Regions from separate parts of the Paenibacillus sp. FSL F4-0097 genome, predicted to be linked through region 1. Evidence: riboswitches for the same ligand, from Rfam matches in the RefSeq annotation. Region 1 holds a riboswitch; each other region holds the start of a gene.
What was found. A riboswitch is a leader RNA that binds a small molecule or an ion and turns the genes downstream of it on or off. The one in region 1 is predicted to bind cyclic di-GMP.

Region 2: it holds a riboswitch for cyclic di-GMP, as region 1 does, so the genes downstream of both, MHH86_RS01815 (anti-repressor SinI family protein) here and MHH86_RS30390 (NPCBM/NEW2 domain-containing protein) in region 1, are expected to answer to the same signal.
Region 3: it holds a riboswitch for cyclic di-GMP, as region 1 does, so the genes downstream of both, MHH86_RS10735 (DUF6612 family protein) here and MHH86_RS30390 (NPCBM/NEW2 domain-containing protein) in region 1, are expected to answer to the same signal.

The regions. Positions count from the first base shown of each region.
Region 1 is NZ_CP151965.1:6,772,595-6,778,710, forward strand. Features, by position in the region: gene MHH86_RS30390 (NPCBM/NEW2 domain-containing protein) at 1-4,165, opposite strand, end outside; cyclic di-GMP riboswitch class I at 4,424-4,510, opposite strand; gene MHH86_RS30395 (hypothetical protein) at 4,668-5,234, opposite strand; gene MHH86_RS30400 (EAL domain-containing protein) at 5,351-6,116, opposite strand, start outside.
Region 2 is NZ_CP151965.1:408,965-415,080, reverse strand. Features, by position in the region: gene MHH86_RS01840 (aldo/keto reductase) at 1-109, shown strand, start outside; gene MHH86_RS01835 (hypothetical protein) at 489-1,664, shown strand; gene MHH86_RS01830 (signal peptidase I) at 1,666-2,256, shown strand; gene MHH86_RS01825 (TasA family protein) at 2,347-2,955, shown strand; gene MHH86_RS01820 (helix-turn-helix domain-containing protein) at 3,125-3,454, shown strand; gene MHH86_RS01815 (anti-repressor SinI family protein) at 3,562-3,717, opposite strand; cyclic di-GMP riboswitch class I at 3,745-3,829, opposite strand; gene MHH86_RS01810 (2-oxoglutarate dehydrogenase E1 component) at 4,300-6,116, shown strand, end outside.
Region 3 is NZ_CP151965.1:2,414,206-2,420,321, forward strand. Features, by position in the region: gene MHH86_RS10725 (DUF4179 domain-containing protein) at 1-1,603, opposite strand, end outside; gene MHH86_RS10730 (RNA polymerase sigma factor) at 1,587-2,105, opposite strand; cyclic di-GMP riboswitch class I at 2,309-2,400, shown strand; gene MHH86_RS10735 (DUF6612 family protein) at 2,518-3,366, shown strand; gene MHH86_RS10740 (NADH-dependent flavin oxidoreductase) at 3,479-4,642, shown strand; gene MHH86_RS10745 (CapA family protein) at 4,720-5,736, opposite strand; gene MHH86_RS10750 (FprA family A-type flavoprotein) at 6,007-6,116, shown strand, end outside.

The DNA.
Region 1 (6,116 bases):
TATCAACCCCTACATACGTTTCAAAATATTCATAGTTTGCACCCGCCAGATTATACACGATTTCAGAGCTGGCATGGGTTCCTAAGCCCTTAGCGAACTCTTTGACCTCACCATTTACCAGCAGCTTAATCGGATTGTTAGAGCTAGCCTTATCTTTTCGAACCACATTATAATCCGTTTTTGCTGATTGCCAATCTATATCACTCAGGTATTTACTAGCGCTGTATACAACAATCTTTCTGGCCTGCACAGCGGAGTTCCCATCTGAGTCTGTGACTGAAAACTCGACGTTGTAAGTCCCTGTTTTGCTTGATGTGAACCCATTTGGGTTTACATCAACGGCTCCAATTAAGTTACCATCTTCCGTATCAAAAGCCGTAACATCGCTCAACACATCAAATTCGCTGTTCAGCTTAACGAAGGTTGTCTCTTCCGGCACTGTAATGATAGGTTTGCTTGAATTATTCGAGAACTTCGCATCGGCCCATACCGTATGGTCTGAAGCATTGCCATCCTTAGCATCTGTTGTAACCAGCTTCACCTCTCTTGCGCCAGTCACAGGGATTTTCACAAATTGATGTTCTGTTCCTGCCCGGAAAACATCACTCTCAAATTTCTGTTCTCCATCCACATACACTGCAAAAGTAGCCGAGGAAGGTTTCCCTTTCATGGCTTGATCAATCCCAATGTAGCTTTCAAAGAAGTCGTAACCCTTACCTTCAATATCGTAAACTACCTCAGAGTTGGCATGAACACCAATCCCTTTCGCGTACGTCGCAGCCAACCCTTGGCGAACAAGGGTTATGATTCCCCCGGAAACGGCTTTATCTTTCTTTAATTCACCCCAGCCTACAACGACTGACTTGGCATTGAGATCGGAAATATAGGCGTAGTCGCTCGTTACCGTAACCTGTGTGGTTTTCGTTTCCGTAACCCCTTCGCTTTTCACTTCATATACAATTTCGTAGTTGCCTTTTTGCGTTACATCAACGTTATTGGCTTTCAGAGAGACATCTGCAGTAATATCGTTTCCTAGATAGTTAGCCGCTTTTACATAGCTCATCGGATCAAAGGTTTGATTAAGCTTTAAAGTGAGCTGATCTTCAACAGACAAGGCTGGCTTAAAGGCTTTAACCTGTACGGGCTTCAGTGGGTTCAGCTTTTTATCATAACCGACGATCTTGTACGTATAGTTGATACTCGCATCTACATTCTGATCCACAAATTGCTCAGTTCCTGTAAAACCAACTAACACATCATTTCTATACACTTCATATCCTAAAAAGTCTTGCTTAAGCTCTTTATCTATACTGAAACTTAACGTGTTCGTTCTAGCCGTGGTGTTAGGTGTGATATTAACCTTAATGGCCAGATTTTTATCCGCTATTCCAGTTCCCTCATAATTAATCACCGAGTTATTTAAATACCATAACTTTTGCGGTGCCGGATACTTGGCTACTTTCGCTTTTGTCTCAGGATTCACAGTGAAGCCATGTCTGGCAAAATAGCTGCTTAAATCTAATCCCAGTACTTCGGAGGAGAACTCCACCAAATACTGCTGCTTAGAATTGTCACCGTTGGTAAGGATGACCTTCCGCTCCCGATATAGCTTGGTCAGCTCTGTCCAGTATCCCGGATGTGCCAGCTCCAGCTGCCAATAGGCTCCGAGTTGTGCAAATAAGCCCTGCTGATTCATAACCACTTTGTTTTCTTCGAGGACATATTTATAGATATCTGATTCATACGGTATACGATTATCTATCGAATTCGCCGCGACAGACATAAACATAGACACCATATTATTAGTTACTTCGCCATATTCCCGTTCACCCATAGCCAAGCGATGCCCGATTTCGTGATTCAGTCCCCAGCCCGGATAAGCTTTGTTAAAATCACCTAACATGGTTCCTACTGTTCCAAGTTGGATCCCTGTATGATCTCCCGCTGCATACATCGCACCATAAGGCTGCATCAAGCGAATATTCTCACGAATTAGCTTGGCATCATGAATCTCGCTACTGCCATCCAGGCCATAGAAGGCAAAAATACTCTTCATCCAGGTGTCATACCCAGTTACGGTGTCCAGCGGGTTATTTCCTTGCGTAATATATTTGTTGTACGCCTCCGTCGCCGTTCCTGTGAAAATAACATGATCGCTGGCCAGTTCTACCACATCTATGAGTTTACGATCTTGAACATTTGGATGAGCCGCTTTATCTTCGTCTAGTCTTTGTTTGTATGTGATTAAGAAGGTTTTGAATTGTTCTGGATCCGTGGTCTTGGTCATAAAAGGAATCTTTTCTAAACCTTCGAAGCGGATCAATGGCGCTTTCCCTTGTTCCTCTGCTGTATAGGGATTTACGATATAAACGGTGCCGCCCTTAGTCACTTCATGTGCATAATAACTATTCATAGCAAATTCAGGAACGGTTATAATGTTCTTACCTGGACGCAATTGCACACCTCTAGCCCAAACATTCCAAGCGGCCTCTTGTTGAGAAAAGACTAAAGAAGGTAGCTTATCGTTAGAAGCTGCATCCACATAAACGTTGATCGTATCTCCAGGCATTGCAACGAGACCTGTAGGCTGGTTGTTCGTACCAAAACCAATTCTCAGGTTTTCCTGCGCATGCTTTTTCATATCTCCACGTTGTTCCGCCTCAATGATGGTGCCTTCGGTTTCAACTTCACCATTCACTAGCCTCTTAGCTAAATCCAAAGAATCTTTCAGGATTGGATAGAGCGGATGTACTTTTGCCGCTTCTTCTAATTCGTTGATTGCTTCGACGCTATTATAAGCAGGCACAACCGCACTCATCGTTCCATCTGTGAAAATACCATTTACAGCTTCGCTTACTTTATCTTCTGTATAAAATCTAAATTCAGCCGCAAAAGGTCTGTTGATATTAGCCTTTGTGAACTTAAATTTTAATCTTTTAAACTTCGTCGGTTCGAATTTAAATTCCAGAAAGTCATTGGTACTAATCGCGGTTCCGCTAGATACAAGTTGGAAGGTCTCTCCTTTACTCGTCTCTGATGCATAGATTTCAAAAGCCTCTGGGAATCCTTTGCGGTTATCTCTAGCCAAAAAAGCCACTCTGTCCAGCACTTCCGCTTGCGCTAGTTCAAACACGACTTCATTCGTGAAGCTTGCATCATTGTTTTTGTTCGTTTCCCAATGCGTAGTGGGCTGGTCATCCAGCATATATTCAGGCTTCGTACCTGGGTAGCTTCCACCGTTCACCGTTACTTTTGATACGTTTGCATTCGGCATTCTATAAGCTTGGCTATAGGCATTTTCATAGGCTGTTCCATACCCTTTTAGCTTCGAAACCTTGGCTGCCGTTGCCTCTACCTGATGGTTCTTCAAAAGGATCTTTGCATTCTCTATCTCTTCTTTAAACTGCGCATACAGTGGATGTGCCTGCACTTCATTCTCTAAAGCTGTTAATTTCTCTGTCGTATTAAAGGCAGCACTAACTTGGCTCAAGGTATCATCTGTAAATAATTTTTTCATTTTAGCAGAGACACTATCCTCTTTATAAAAAGAAAACTCAGCCGCACTCGCCCAATCTTGGTTCGCTTTTTTGAAGACAAATTTAAGTCTCTTAAAAGCCGTAGGTGCGAACTGAATCTCCACTACATCACCGGTTGAGCCTGTATATTCTCCAGAAGACACGAGCGTAAAATCACCCGCATCGGTAGTGGAGCCGTAGATATCAAATTCTTGAGCAAAACCTTTACCTTTCGCACCGGATTGCCTAGCCGCGTATACCATTCTATTTAATTCAGTGGACTCATTGAAAACAAACACAACCTCATTCGTAAACGTTGAACTATTCGGTTTGCCAGTCTCCCAATGCGTGCTCATATCCCCATCCATAGCCTTAGCTATAGGCGAGCCTGAGTAGTTGCCACCGTTATTTGTGATGGATTTAATATTTGCTGGATTCATTCTAAAAACCTCATTATAGGCATTTAGAGCATCCTTGCCGTACAGCTCAAACGGAATAACCGAGGCGTTGCTTAATAAGTTAACCTTACTTTGCGCCACTGTTTTTGTTACATTTACCTTGCTTGCCTCACTTGCTAAAGCATAACCTGCCTCACTCGAAAAACTGGCCAACATGGCCGCCGATGTAGCGATCGCAATCATTTTCTTCATCTCTTCTTACCCCCAGATGTCATATGAATCTCTCCAGTGCCCAAAAATGGGCACAAAAAAAACTACCCCAAAAGAGTAGCTTGATTGCGTATAAAGTCGCCTAAAAATTAAGACTTAATTTTTATTAAACCTTAACAAGCATAAACGCCTTCGGCGTCCTTATAAGGACGGTAAGCGTTTAAGCGAGAAATATAAGATATTAAGTATAGGTGTATAACTTATACTTTCTTATATTTTAACAAAAAGCGTTACACACTCTTTGGCAGCTGGCTGACAATAGTTATGATAACCTTAGTCCCTATAGCTTTGCGTCCCTACATTTCCATAGGTTTGCCTATGAAGTTTCGAATACATTCAAAGAGTAACATAAGCCTAGATCTGATCGCATGATTAATTGGTATGAAATGAGTATAGGTAATTGCAATTAGTTTTTCTCATGTGATAGATATTATTTATCGACTATCCCGGAAGAGAATGGGATCCTTTAGGACTGGAGGTCTAATTAACTCCCCGATCCGAACAAACGCCGGAACCAATTCCACACATCGCCCGTGATGGGAATTAATCCGAAACCATGTTCGCCAACTGCGATTACACCATATGCCCATTGTCCGATAGCTATGGCACCCCCAGCGATCCTGCCTATCGCTATCGCACCAAACGCCGTATCCCCTATGGCGATGGCCCCCAACGCTTTTTCCGCGATTGCGATCGCTCCTACAGCCACTCCTGCAATCGCAATCGCTCCCACTGCGAAGCCAAGCCAGCTAAGTGCTATTGCTCCAATCGCTAACCACATTCCCAGTGATATTGCTCCTAAGGAAAGTACGCCCACGCTTATCGCACCTATGGAAATCAATCCGACAGCTACATCTCCAATAGCGATTAAACCAACAGCTGTCTTTACACGGGGTTTACTTCCATGACCATACTTTTGACCTGAGTATCGCCCTAAATTACTACGAATACTGATGACCGGAAATGAGGGAGAAGGCCATTGATAATCAATTTCTCGTCCATCAAAGCCCCTAGAATCCGCCCAGCGCGTTACAAATTGATGCCATTTCATATCCATCCCGTCCCCCTTTTCAAATTACCTAAATTATACAACCCCGGGGGTTGGCTGTACTCAGACTCTGACCTGAAATTCATCTCATCCTCTGGACCGATATATACTCATTAGGATTACTGTTTGGGAATAGGATCAGGCTTTCCAAATAAATATCCCTGAAACAACTGATAACCACTCTGCTTAAGCCATTCAAAGTCCTCTCTAAACTCCACACCTTCTGCTAAAGGAACAGATTGGATTTCTAAAGCCTTTTCTAAAAATTGTTTAGCTATTTTCTGTTTGTTCGGATCACTGGACACGCCTTGAACATATTTCATATCTAACTTCATGTAATGAGGTTTAAGCTCCAATAACATCTCGATTGTGCTGAAGCCTTCCCCAACATCATCTAAAGCGTATTCAAATCCCCGGTCCTTGTAATATGTCAAAATAGCTTTCAAATGAGCGAGATCATCCACTTTCTCCGTTTCAACAACTTCAAAGACAAAAAGAGAGGGATCGACACCTAATTGATTAGCCAATTCAACCGTTGATCTTAAGCAGAACTCTGGAGCGTAAATTGATGTAGGGATAAAATTAATAAACGTTTTTTTATTTAAGGGCGCAGCATATTTTACGGCAGTCATTCTACATAACCGGTCTAAAGCATATAAACGCCCACGATTCCGTGCTGCCGCAAAGATCTCATTAGGATAGATAAGGGATCCATCTTCTTTTTTAAATCTCGATAAAAGCTCGTATGCAAAAATCTCTTCCCTTACGTTCACAATCGGTTGGAAGTAACAAGTAACAAGACCCTTAGTGATAACCTCATCAATCCACTTCATATCCATTACAGTAGACATCTCGGATAGAGGTCTCCATGCTTGGTCATCTATA
Region 2 (6,116 bases), 580 kb from region 1:
TGTGAATCCGAAGCGTATTACTGCCTGTGCCGATGCGGACAAGCTGGAGCTTAGCCGTAAGGAATGGTACGACCTGTATGTTAGTTCACGTGGTTCAAAACTTCCGTAACATATACATTTATATTCTCAACTTCATTACTCCACTTATACCCGGCTCGCGTTTTTACTGCGAGCCGGGTATTTTTATGCGAATCACCCTAATAGATCGTTCTTTATTGCGAATATATTTAGTAATCGAGCGATAAATGGAGTTATTTAGAGATAAATTATCATTTTTGTTCTTTATAGAGTACAAATGCGCGTTATTGGCAGTTTTCTTTTTGTTTTATTCCATGTATGATTCATTACAGAAGTTGTTCTTAATAAAGAACGATAATAACGAACCAAAGAAACAGACATTGAGGGGAGGTATTCCTCTGAGACCCAGATCAGCAAGGAGAAGGCCTAGAAGAAACAGGAAAATTGGTTTACGTATACTGCAATCAGGAATGGCTGTCTCCGTCTTATTTCTATATACCTCGCAGCAAGTTGGTGGTACCTATGGAGGCTTTGGAGCTGCTGCGCAAACCACTAGCACGATTAGCTTTTGCGAAGTATTTCCGAATTCGATCAAGGCACTGCTTACAGAGTTCAAAGAACATGTTAATCGAGCGCTCACTTTAAAAGAATCACTACAACCCTTTTCCTCATCAGCTAACTACTCGGACGTTTCGGGAATAGAAGGGATGTCGCTGGAAGAGCTTGATGTCGCTGCACAAGAGATTTCTTCGCAAATAGCGGCGCTTCAATCCCAAATAGATAGCGTTAACGAGCAACTGGCGGCTAACAGCCAAATTTGGAATCAAATCCACAATGAGCTAAGTGCAGCAGCAGCCTTACTCTTCCAGATAGGAGGATATATGACTTCTCTAGATTCAAACTGTCTAGAAATCAAGGATGAGCAATTTTTCAGAGATTTACAAAGCAGCCTGAATCAAAGTGGTGTGATCTCGGAATCCTTGAATGCTTCCTTAAATGGAGTTATTAGTTACCTAACCTCCATACACGATGTCGGTCTTCCATTCGCTTCGGTAGTTACCAGTGATGTTTATGGACAACTTGAATTACGCGAAGGAGAGTTCCCACAGCCACTGCCATTCCTGATTACCTTCACTCAACCAGATGGCGTGATCTCTAGCGACCTCACCTCCACTTATGAAGCTCTAAATACCGAATTGACTAACCTTAAAGAATCGGCAACCTCAGGTATCACTACCCTTCAAGATAAACTCCAAATGATCAGTCAGACTCGCGAGCAAAAACTAGAAGAGCTTGAAAAAGCTCGGCTAGAAGAAGAGCAAGCAAAGAAAGAAGAAGAAGCGAAGAAGGAAGAAGAACGTTTGGCTGAGGAGAAAAAGCAACAAGAAGCCGAGGATAAAGCGAAAGCTGAGGCAACCCCTCCAACGTCAGGTGAAGCTGCTCCGGAAGCCCCAAATAAAGAACAACCTGAAGCCCCAGCCACTGACCCGGTTAAGCCGGAAATTGGTGAAGAGCTCACAATTCCAAAAGATGTTCCTCAGCAAGAGGCTCCACAAGAGACGCCAAAGGCGGAAGACAGTACGACTACCCCGCCGGTAGCAACCCAAGCTCCTTCGGACCCTCAACCTGAGAAAGGTGGAGAATAAGATGCGAATTAAAAAAATTATCAATAATACCTTATCGAGCTTAATGCTTGTGATCTTTATTCTGCTGGTGGCAGCCGTAGTGTTATCCAAGGCCTCCGGTGGTGAACCTGCTTTCTTCGGATATGAGATCAAAACCGTACTCTCAGGATCGATGGAACCAGGAATTCAGACAGGCTCAATTGTCGCATTAAAACCCGGAGGGGATATGAATCGTTTCAAACCAGGCGATGTCATCACCTTTAGGAACGAAGATAATCTGCTCATTACTCACCGGATTGTAGAAGCGACCGTCAATAACGCTACTGGTGAAGCTGTTTATCGCACTAAAGGCGATAACAACGACGCACCCGACATGAACCCTACCAGTTCTGCGAATGTTGTAGCTCAGTATACCGGGGTCACTGTACCCTATGTCGGTTACGCTATGAATTTCGCGGTTTCCAAAGCTGGAAGTGTAGTCCTCATGATCGTGCCTGGCTTGATGCTTCTGCTCTATGCTCTGTATACCTCTTGGAAGGCTGTAGCTGCATTAGAAAAGAAAAATGCTGCCCTACTGCCAGCCTCACCGTCCCCAACAGAAACACAGCCCTAAGTTGATTGTCCACTTCCGCTTACGAACCGGAAGATACAATATATAAATTTTATAAAAAATTCAAACACAAATTTGAGGAGGAATTTTATTATGGGTATCAAGAAAACATTGGGTCTTGGCGTAGCATCTGCAGCACTGGGTTTATCATTAATCGGCGGAGGAACCTTCGCATACTTTAGCGACACTGCGCAAAGCACAGCTACATTCGCAGCGGGTACACTCGATCTGAACTCCGACCCTTCTGTCATCGTTAATATTCCTAACCTGAAACCAGGTGATACTGTAACTAAATCCTTCAAATTGAAAAACGATGGTTCGCTCGATATCGGATCTATCATTCTGAATACATCGACTCAAATCACGGATGCTAAAGGAGATAACTACCTGGATTTAGCCGAGTTCATTAAAGTTAAATTCCTTAGAAATAATGATAAAGGAGTACCTATCGTCTCTCCTGAAAATGTAGTTTATGAGACTACACTTGCTGCTTTAAAAAGTCAGCATCCGGATCTCGTAAAAAATACAGGTTGGGATCAACTCTTTACCGAAGCATCCGGTATTAAAGCCGGTACCAATGACAGCTTCTCCGTCCAATTCGAATTTGTGGAAAATAACCAAGATCAAAATATTTTCCAAGGCGATAGCTTAACACTGACTTGGGATTTCGTAGCTAAACAAGGTGCGAAAAAAGACTACTAAGATCAATAAAGTAATTTAATAAAATACTCGAAGAGCAGCAGATCCTGAATCCGGCCACGGATAAGCAGATTGCTGCTCTTCTCTTTACAATAAACTTTGTCCGATTTATTGATATTTGCTATACTAATAACAAAAATTACGGAGGGGCGTCAGCATAGTGCCACAGAATATGGGCCAACGTATCCAGCAGCTCCGCCTAGACAAGGGTTTCTCCCTATCTGAGCTTGCGGACAGAGCAGATGTGGCTAAGTCGTATCTTAGCAACGTGGAGAGAAACATCCAATCCAATCCATCCATCCAGTTTATCGAAAAGATCGCTGACGCGCTTCAGGTATCCATTCATGCCCTACTCTATGGAGAACCAAATGATGCAGAGGAATCACATTTAGATTCGGAATGGTTCCGATTGGTGCAGGAAGCTATGGACTCAGGCATTAGCAAACGCGAATTCAAAGAATTTCTGGACTATCAGAAATGGAAGCTCGATCAAAAGGATTAATACTTCCTACTAATCTGGTACGATCCTCTCTTCTACTAAATCATATCGAAAAAGGACACAGCGAAGAACCGCTGTGCCCTTTTTCGATATGTAACCCCTCTAATGTATTACTGCACGATCTGCACAGTTTTCTCATGAAAGAACTGGCGGATTTCATCTGCCTTAATGCCAGCCTTCTTAGCTGCTAATAATAAATGTACCCACTCTTGATCCAGATCAATAAACTGCTGTTCTCTGTTGCTACCCTGGTTGGACTTTTCCAAAAAATCTCCCCCTAAGATTTTACGTCCCCAGGCAATCCGGCTGTCATAGTATCTCTACCTTAGACCCGCGACTTTGTGCCCCTGCCTTTCGGCAAGTTTACCTTTTACTGGACCCTTTTCACGAAAGGATCTGCTTAAAAAACTATAAAATTACTATCTGCAATAACATTATACAAAAAGAAAGCGGAAAAGTGTGTCGATTCCTGGTTACTTTCTATTTTAAAAACGAAAAATAAAAGATTTTTTTTCAAAGATCTTGTCCGATTATCACGATACTCGTCCGTTACATAAAATAAATTGTACTAGCAAAATAAATATTTACTGACCTAATAGTTAAAAATAAGGATAATAGAATCATTTTAATAGGCCTTTAGAATGGGTAATGAGAAGAAACACCCTTCTTTTCATTAGAACAAGCTAACCTATACCATTTTGCGAACGTATTGGACGAAAGAATGAATTGATTACAGTGGCTGAAAGTAGCACAATAAGATGAGAAATGAAACCGCAATCATCACAGCTCCAGTAAGCGTTGACACAAAATGTCACGTATGGAGTTCATCCGTTAAGGAGGATGTATTCATGGCAGCCAAAGAGCCCTATAACGAATCCATTTGGAGTAAGTATTACGGACCCAATTTAGGCTACATTCAAGAAAGATATGAACAGTTTGTGAAAGATCCCTCCACCGTAGAAAATAATTATCGCGAGCTTTTTACAAATTCGGGACCCCCTCCCCTAACTCCGGATAGCGAACCGGCTCCTCAGCCGCGCATCTCGGGAGACACCGAATGGCTTAGAAAAGCAGTAAGAGCTTCCAAGCTAATCGCCAATATTCGTATATATGGCCATATGGCCGCTGAAATTGATCCGCTGGTACGCGATCAGAATCCCATGGCAAAATATCTTGAGCCTGAAACCTATGGGCTGACCCGCGAAGACCTGATTGCACTGCCTGCCACGCTTATATGGGAAAATGCGCCGAATGATGTGCATACCGGGTGGGATGCCGTGCAACGTATGCGTCAGGCATACACCAAGACTATCGCCTATGAATTCGGGCATGTGCATGAAGAAAAAGAACTGCAATGGCTAAATAGACAGGCAGAATCCACCAGCTCACCAGCACCCCTGAATAATACAGAACGCAAAGAGCTCCTGAACCGCCTGATTCAGGTAGAGCAATTTGAAACCTTCCTCCACAAGACTTTTGTAGGTCAGAAGCGTTTCAGTCTTGAAGGCAATGATGCTCTTGTGCCGATGTTAGACGAAATCGTACGCGCTGCTGCACATGACGGTGCAGAGCATATTTTGATGGGCATGGCGCATCGCGGTCGCCTCAACGTCCTTGCACATATTTTGGGCAAACCTTATGATATCATATTTTCAGAGTTTCATCATTCTCCGAACAAGGAGCTTTTCCCTTCCGAAGGCTCCACAGGCATTAACTATGGCTGGACAGGTGATGTGAAATACCATCTCGGTGCAGACCGTGCTGTCCGTGAAGGAGAAACCGTACGCACAAGAATAACACTAGCGAATAACCCAAGTCACTTGGAATTCGTCAATCCTGTCGTGGAAGGTTTCACTCGTGCCGCACAAGAAGACCGGAGCACTGCAGGACTGCCGAAGATTGATACCAGTAAAGCTATGGCGGTGCTGATGCATGGTGATGCTGCTTTTCCAGGTGAAGGAATTGTTGCAGAAACGCTTAATATCGGCAAACTTCAAGGTTATCAAAATGGTGGGACGATCCATATCATTGTTAATAACCGAATTGGTTTTACGACTGAAAGTGAAGATTCCCGTTCTACGCATTATGCGAGTGACATTGCCAAAGGGTATGAAATCCCGATAGTCCATGTCAACGCTGATGACCCAGAGGCCTGCGTAGCAGCCGTACGTTTAGCTAGCGCATACCGCCATCAATTCAAAAAAGATTTCGTAATTGATCTCATCGGCTACCGCCGTCATGGTCACAACGAAATGGATGATCCTGAAACCACACAACCTATTGTCTACGGCAAGGTTCGCAATCATCCGACCGTCTACAAGGTTTATGCAGAGAGACTGAAAAACGAAAAGGTTCTTACCGCCGAAGACGTACAAAAGATGAATGCTGAAGCAGAAAGCGTATTGCAGCGTGCGTACGATAATATGAAGGAAGGCAATCATAAGAAAAAAGAACCCAAAGCCTTCATTCCTCTACAAACGGACCGCGCAGCGGCAAACACTACAGCGGTATCCATCTCCAGCCTGCAGGAGATCAATCGTGAACTGTTGACGGTTCCAGCTGGATTCCAGGTTTATCCGAAGCTGGAGCGCATTTTACAACGTCGTAAAGATGCACTGAATGAGGGTGAAAAGGTCGACTGGGCACTGGCTGAAACGTTAGCCTT
Region 3 (6,116 bases), 2.6 Mb from region 1:
TTTCCTCGTTCCGGCTAGGATCGCTATATTTATAGATACCAGGGTTCAGTTCGATTTTTTCGTCGAAAGGGATATCTTTGTAGCTATCAATATTAGTTCCTGTAGATATCATGCCCTTAGGTGTAATTTCAGGCACAACTTCTTTGCCATTAATCCGTAACGTAGTTTGGTTAACGCTTTTGAAGCCAGAAGATTTGGATGTTGATTCCACAATCAAATTTCCCCCCTCAGTATAGTAAGTGAATTCAATTTTTAACCCATCGACATCAAGTGAAGTGAACTGCTTTTCTTCTTTAGGTTTGTTTATAGTGATCCAATTCTTAGTAGTATCACGTTTCTCAATGACAGCATCCTTTAATATAAGTTTCATTGGAACATCGGACCAGTCGTTATACCATTCCGGAGATTCGAATTGAAATAAATGCTGGTAGCTTTCGGAATGATCTCCCTTCAAATTCCAACCCCCAGTGATTGTTTGATCACCTATAACCAACTGAGCGGTATTATAGTGGACAATTCCTTTTTTAAGCGAATCATTTTCATCTATTAGAATTTGGATATCCAAAGGGGTAACCACTAGCTGATCTAAGGTCATACCGGTCTTTTCTTGAAATTCAGGACTGTTATACAGTTTCTTAGTGTAAATCGCCTCACTTGCTTTTTTTCCATCTGCGTTAAAATCGAACTTCCACGTACCTGAAAATCGTTTCGCTTCTTCAATGTAACTAAAATGAAGACTAGCTTCCTTCCAATCTGATTCAGTTATATTAAAGACCTGTTCAATAAATAAATCCGATCCTTCGTTAGGCATGATGGTTGGAATTGCTTCATTCTCTTGACCACCAGTACTAACTACCAAATGTGGGTTACCCCGTCCTAAGTCAGATGGTGATGCAGCGACTTTGTAACGGATAATGGTTTGATTGGAAACATGTCGAACGGATTCGATTTGAATGCTTGGATATTGCTTAACTCCAGTATTGATAGTATCCCCTGCTTGATGATTAGATTGTAAGGGAATATTCCGATCACTGTAAAAAATGAGATTCCGTGCTTCAAACCTGTAGTCCTTTTTATCATCCTTTAATGTATCAGGTGTCACATATACTCCAATGAGTTTCTGGCTTTCAGGATCGTATTCTAAATAACCGTATACCTTTGCCTTGGCACCGGATTCACTAGTCATGATGTTTTCCTCTGTAGCAAATCCAGTATATTTGGATAGATCAGATTTAGTATCAAGTGATAACAGCATTTTCATTTTTTCTCCATCAGTTACAACACCGTTCAAATTCATTGTTACTCCTGAAATGGAAGTTTGAAGATTATACTGTTGACCGATGCCGTTATTTAATGCATTGCTCACACTTCGACCACCAATTTTATCCCAATTAATCGTCATACTAGCGAATACAGGAATGGTTACAAGTAAGAGGCAAGAGAAGACAATACTGATAGGAATAAGCTTTTTATTAGACCTAGGAGTATTCTGGGAGGCATGCAGATTTCTTTGACGTGTATAAGCTTCTTGTTCTATGGCAGTCCACATCAAATCATAATCCGGTCGGGGAATATGTTTATCTTTTTCAATATAGAGACTCATTACTATTCAGCTCCTTTAGTTGGGTTCCACCCATTCTATTTAGTATTTTAAGTCCCTTGTTCAGTCTGGATTTTACAGTTCCTTCGGGTATGCTCATAACTTTAGAAATCTCGGGTACAGTCAATTCGTTTATAAAACGAAGGACTACTACCATTCTGATTTTGTCAGGAAGCTGACTGTATAACCCTTGTAATTCTTTTTTAGTTTCCTGTCGATCCAAACGTTTTTCTACAGGGTTTGATTCCTCAGACCTGGATAGTAAATAATTACGTACTTCTTTCATCCACCCCGTCTTACGCCTTTTGATCACACTGCTGCACTCATTCGAAGCAATTCGTAAAATCCAAGCTTTCAAGTTTCTTACCTTCGACTTATCCGCTAAGATAACTTTTACAAATACCTCTTGGGAAATATCCTCCGCATCTGCCTGATTTTTCATTAAGTAGTAACAAAAATAATATACTTGTTCTTTATAGAGCTCGAAAATTTCCCGGTCACTCATTTTGCTGCACCCCCTGTCTCTGCTGTTCTCATTAATAAGACTTATAAGCGTATGTAATCGTTCATTTTTCATTTTGATTGTAGTATTTCTTCTGAGTATCATAGCGAATTCGAATGGAAGATAAGTCGTTTACAGGTAATTATAACCATGATAAAATTAGCGGTGGGACATGCGTCCCTAATCTATTAAAACTAATTGAATGTCCGCGTTAAAGGTAAAATCATCGAAAGATGATGACACAAAGCCATGGGTCTAAAGCCTTTCGACAGAAGGAAATGATCGCCAGGCCGCCATAGGGATGTCTTATGAAGCATAAAGGATAGCTCTAAGAATATGTAGTCTATTTTGAGCTCTTTTATTATTTCGACCTATACGGCGTTACATTATCGCAAGGGGCCGAAAGGGGAAGTACATGAACAGTTTTTTCAAAACAATAGGTACTAGTTTGGCAGTAGGTGCTTTATTGCTGTCCGGAACGATCGGATGGATGTCTAATCCAGGAGTAGTGTCTGCAGCTACCTCAACAGTAGTAACCGCGGATCAGATGATCAGCAAAGTAACGGCAGCCTCCAAAGCAATAAAGAATTTCCATCTGGATGTGACCAAAAAACAGGATATTCAAAGCGGCGGGGTGCGTATCAGCAACACCAACACTCTGAAGCTGGATATCAACCGTCTGCCGAATTTTGCCGCAGCAGGCACTGTCGCTAGTAGTCTTTTAGAAACATCGTACAGTCTATATGCCAATGACAAGGAGTTTTACTATCTTGTAGACGGAAGTGAACTGATCGATGAATCTGAAGATGAAGGTTACGACGATGACGGGGAGCCGATCGATCCTGATGCACAGTATTGGCTTGGACTGGAGAAAACGGAATGGGATGCCTTTTACTCTAAAGGCCAATACGATCCTGTTTCCATGCTTGATTCGGTCAAAAGTTATAAAAAATCCATGAAAGTCAGCACGGCTGGCGCACAAACGGTCTTACAATTCACGGTAACCGATCCGACAGCAGCTAAGGGGATAATCAAACTCTATGACCAGGAGAACCTCTGGGATGGTGAGACAGTTCAACCCAAAAGCGTAACGTGGAAATTATTCGTCAATACTAAGACCTGGCAAACGGAAAAGCTGACAGTCGATCTGAGTTATGTGCTGGTAAGTGATGGAGCAAAAGATACATACACCACGAAAATTGAAGCTAAATACTCCAAGAATAATAAAGGTACAGCCATTGTAAAACCGGCCGAACTAGAATAATAAGGACGATTCATATCGAGCAAAAAGCGCTGTTCCGCTGAACAGTGCTTTTTGCTGTATTCAACAGTAGTTGTTTATTAGTTGACAAGAATAAATCATTGCTGTAATTTATATGTATGCGCATGTATATAATATTTTGTTTAAATATAATTTAATGAAAGTTGGGAAAAAGATGATAGCACTAGACACAACATTAACTTTTCGCAGAGGACTGACATTAAAAAACCGAGTGGTTATGGCTCCAATGACCACGCGAATGAGCTTTTATGACGGTGTAGTAACACAAGATGAATTGAAATACTATTCACTAAGAACGGGCGAAGTAGGTGCGGTCATCACTGCGGCAGCAAATGTACAAGAGGGTGGAAAAGGATGGGAAGGTGAACTTAGTGTTTCCTCCGATCAATTTATTCCTAGCCTTAGCCGATTAGCATCTACTATTAAACGAAATGGAACAAAAGCTATTTTACAACTATTCCATGCAGGAAGAATGACAGATTCAAAAATACTACGTGGCGTACAACCAGTTTCCTCCAGCGCCATTGCTGCCGAACGTCCGAATGCAGAAATTCCAAGAGCATTAACAGAAGATGAAATTTTCGGTGTAATTGAGGATTTTAAAAAAGCGACTCAACGTGCTATTCAAGCTGGATTTGACGGGGTAGAAATTCATGGAGCAAACACATATTTAGTCCAACAGTTCTTCTCTCCACACTCCAACCGTCGTGATGATCAATGGGGCGGAAGCTTAGAGAAAAGATTTAATTTCATTAACCAATTAGTGGATGCAGTTATTGCTGTCGTTGACAATTCAAAGGTTAAGGATTTTATTGTCGGCTATCGTTTTTCTCCAGAAGAATATGAAGAGCCTGGAATTAAAATCACCGATACCTTTTATCTTATTGATAAATTAGCTGATAAAAAGCTAGATTATCTGCATATTTCATTAGGGGATTTTAAGAAAGTATCTGCATCAGAAGATTTTAAAGAAAAATCAATCCTGCAATATGTACATGAGAAAATCAATGGCCGTGTACCTTTAATTGGGGTCGGAGATATCCGTACCAAACAGGACGCAGAGGACACGTTGACAAATGCTGAATTAGTAGCAGTAGGACGTTCTCTTATCATTGATCCTCATTGGACAAGTAAAGTGCTGGAGGGTAAAGAAGATATCATCAGAAGAGTACTTGCTGATCAAGATAGAGAAGAACTCGTAGTAGAGAATGGTATTCTAGAATTCCTTAAATTAATGATGCCTGATCGTTTACGCTAAACCCAAACACAGTTTTGAGCGCTATATCTATAACGTTCCGCGGTAATTCCGCGGAACGTTATTTTTCTGTAACGACTCTATTCCCTCTTTAAGATTGTTGTCGTATGTTTCAACATTCGATTCATGAGATTTCGCCGTTCTGTTTTTATGTCGGTGTCGCTTCTCTTTAATGCGTCGCGGATGGGGATGATCTCTGTAATTTTCCTGCCGCTTTTTATTCTTCGATCTACACAAGTCGGAATGTAACCTACGTTAGTTATACTCGTGTGTCCTTTTTCATCCTTCTTTATTTTAAGCGTAAGAATGATACCGCTTTGTGTATAAGGAATATTCATTAGTTTAGTCGAAACAAAATTCCCCAATGAGTAAATAACGAATTGTTTTTTTCCACGAAGCGCTAACGGTTGTAGAACATGTGGGTGAGACCCCAGTATGATGTCGGCGCCATTTTTAAAGAAGAGATTGACCAGCTCTTTTTGCCTCTTGTTTGGAGTGTAACGGTATTCGCTTCCGAAATGCAGATAAAGCAAGACTAGATCGACTTTCTTTTTTAAATCTCGAATCTCCCGAATGATTTTGGGCGTAGATATCCGGTTAACCAGCCATGGCTTACTCACTGGTACAGGAATTCGGTTGGTTCCTGCTGTGTAGGAGAGGATGCCGATCGTAATTCCTTTGACGTTTTTAATAAGAGTTCTCTTGGATTCTTCTAATGATTTAGCTGTTCCCGTGTGGTCGATTCCATTACGGTCTAGAACTCGTAACGTCCGAACCAGACCCGGGGCACCATAATCCATGCAATGATTGTTGGCCGTTACTAATACGTCGAATCCGGCTTGCTTAAGTGCAGGGGCCAGTTCGTCTGGACATTTGAATATCGGACCGCCTGAACGTGGGCTTTTCCGGCATTCGGGGCCACTTCCAGCAAAGGTAGTTTCGAGATTGCCAATTGTCAAATCAGCCTGTTTTAGATAAGGAGCTACTTTTGCAAACAGGGGGCTGAACGAATAGGTTCCGTCAGGCTGCTTAGCATCCGAAATAATATAACGTTTGACCATTAGATCTCCCACAGCAGCTATTTGTATTTCAGTCATGGATATCCACCTTTTTATTATTTTCATTAGGATATGGCATAAAGTTGTTATGGGTTATTCTTTCTTTAAGGCGAAGTGCAAACATTTTTGTGGCTTTTTATTTAAAATGTGACCCAACGCATAATCACTTTATTTAGATCGTCTAAATTTAAGGTATTCATTTTTTTTCAAACTTTTATAATTTGATTCAAATCCTCTTTTTTGTTTGGCAACCATAATAAAATAAGGTTGTTGATAAACATTATCAATCAAACATTGGAGGTTAAAGAAATGAGTACACAATTCAAAAAAATCGCCGAGGATACTTACTGGATAGGCAAAATCGATAACCGCCAGGTTCCATTTCACCGCCTGATTCTGGCAAAAGGAACTACCTATAA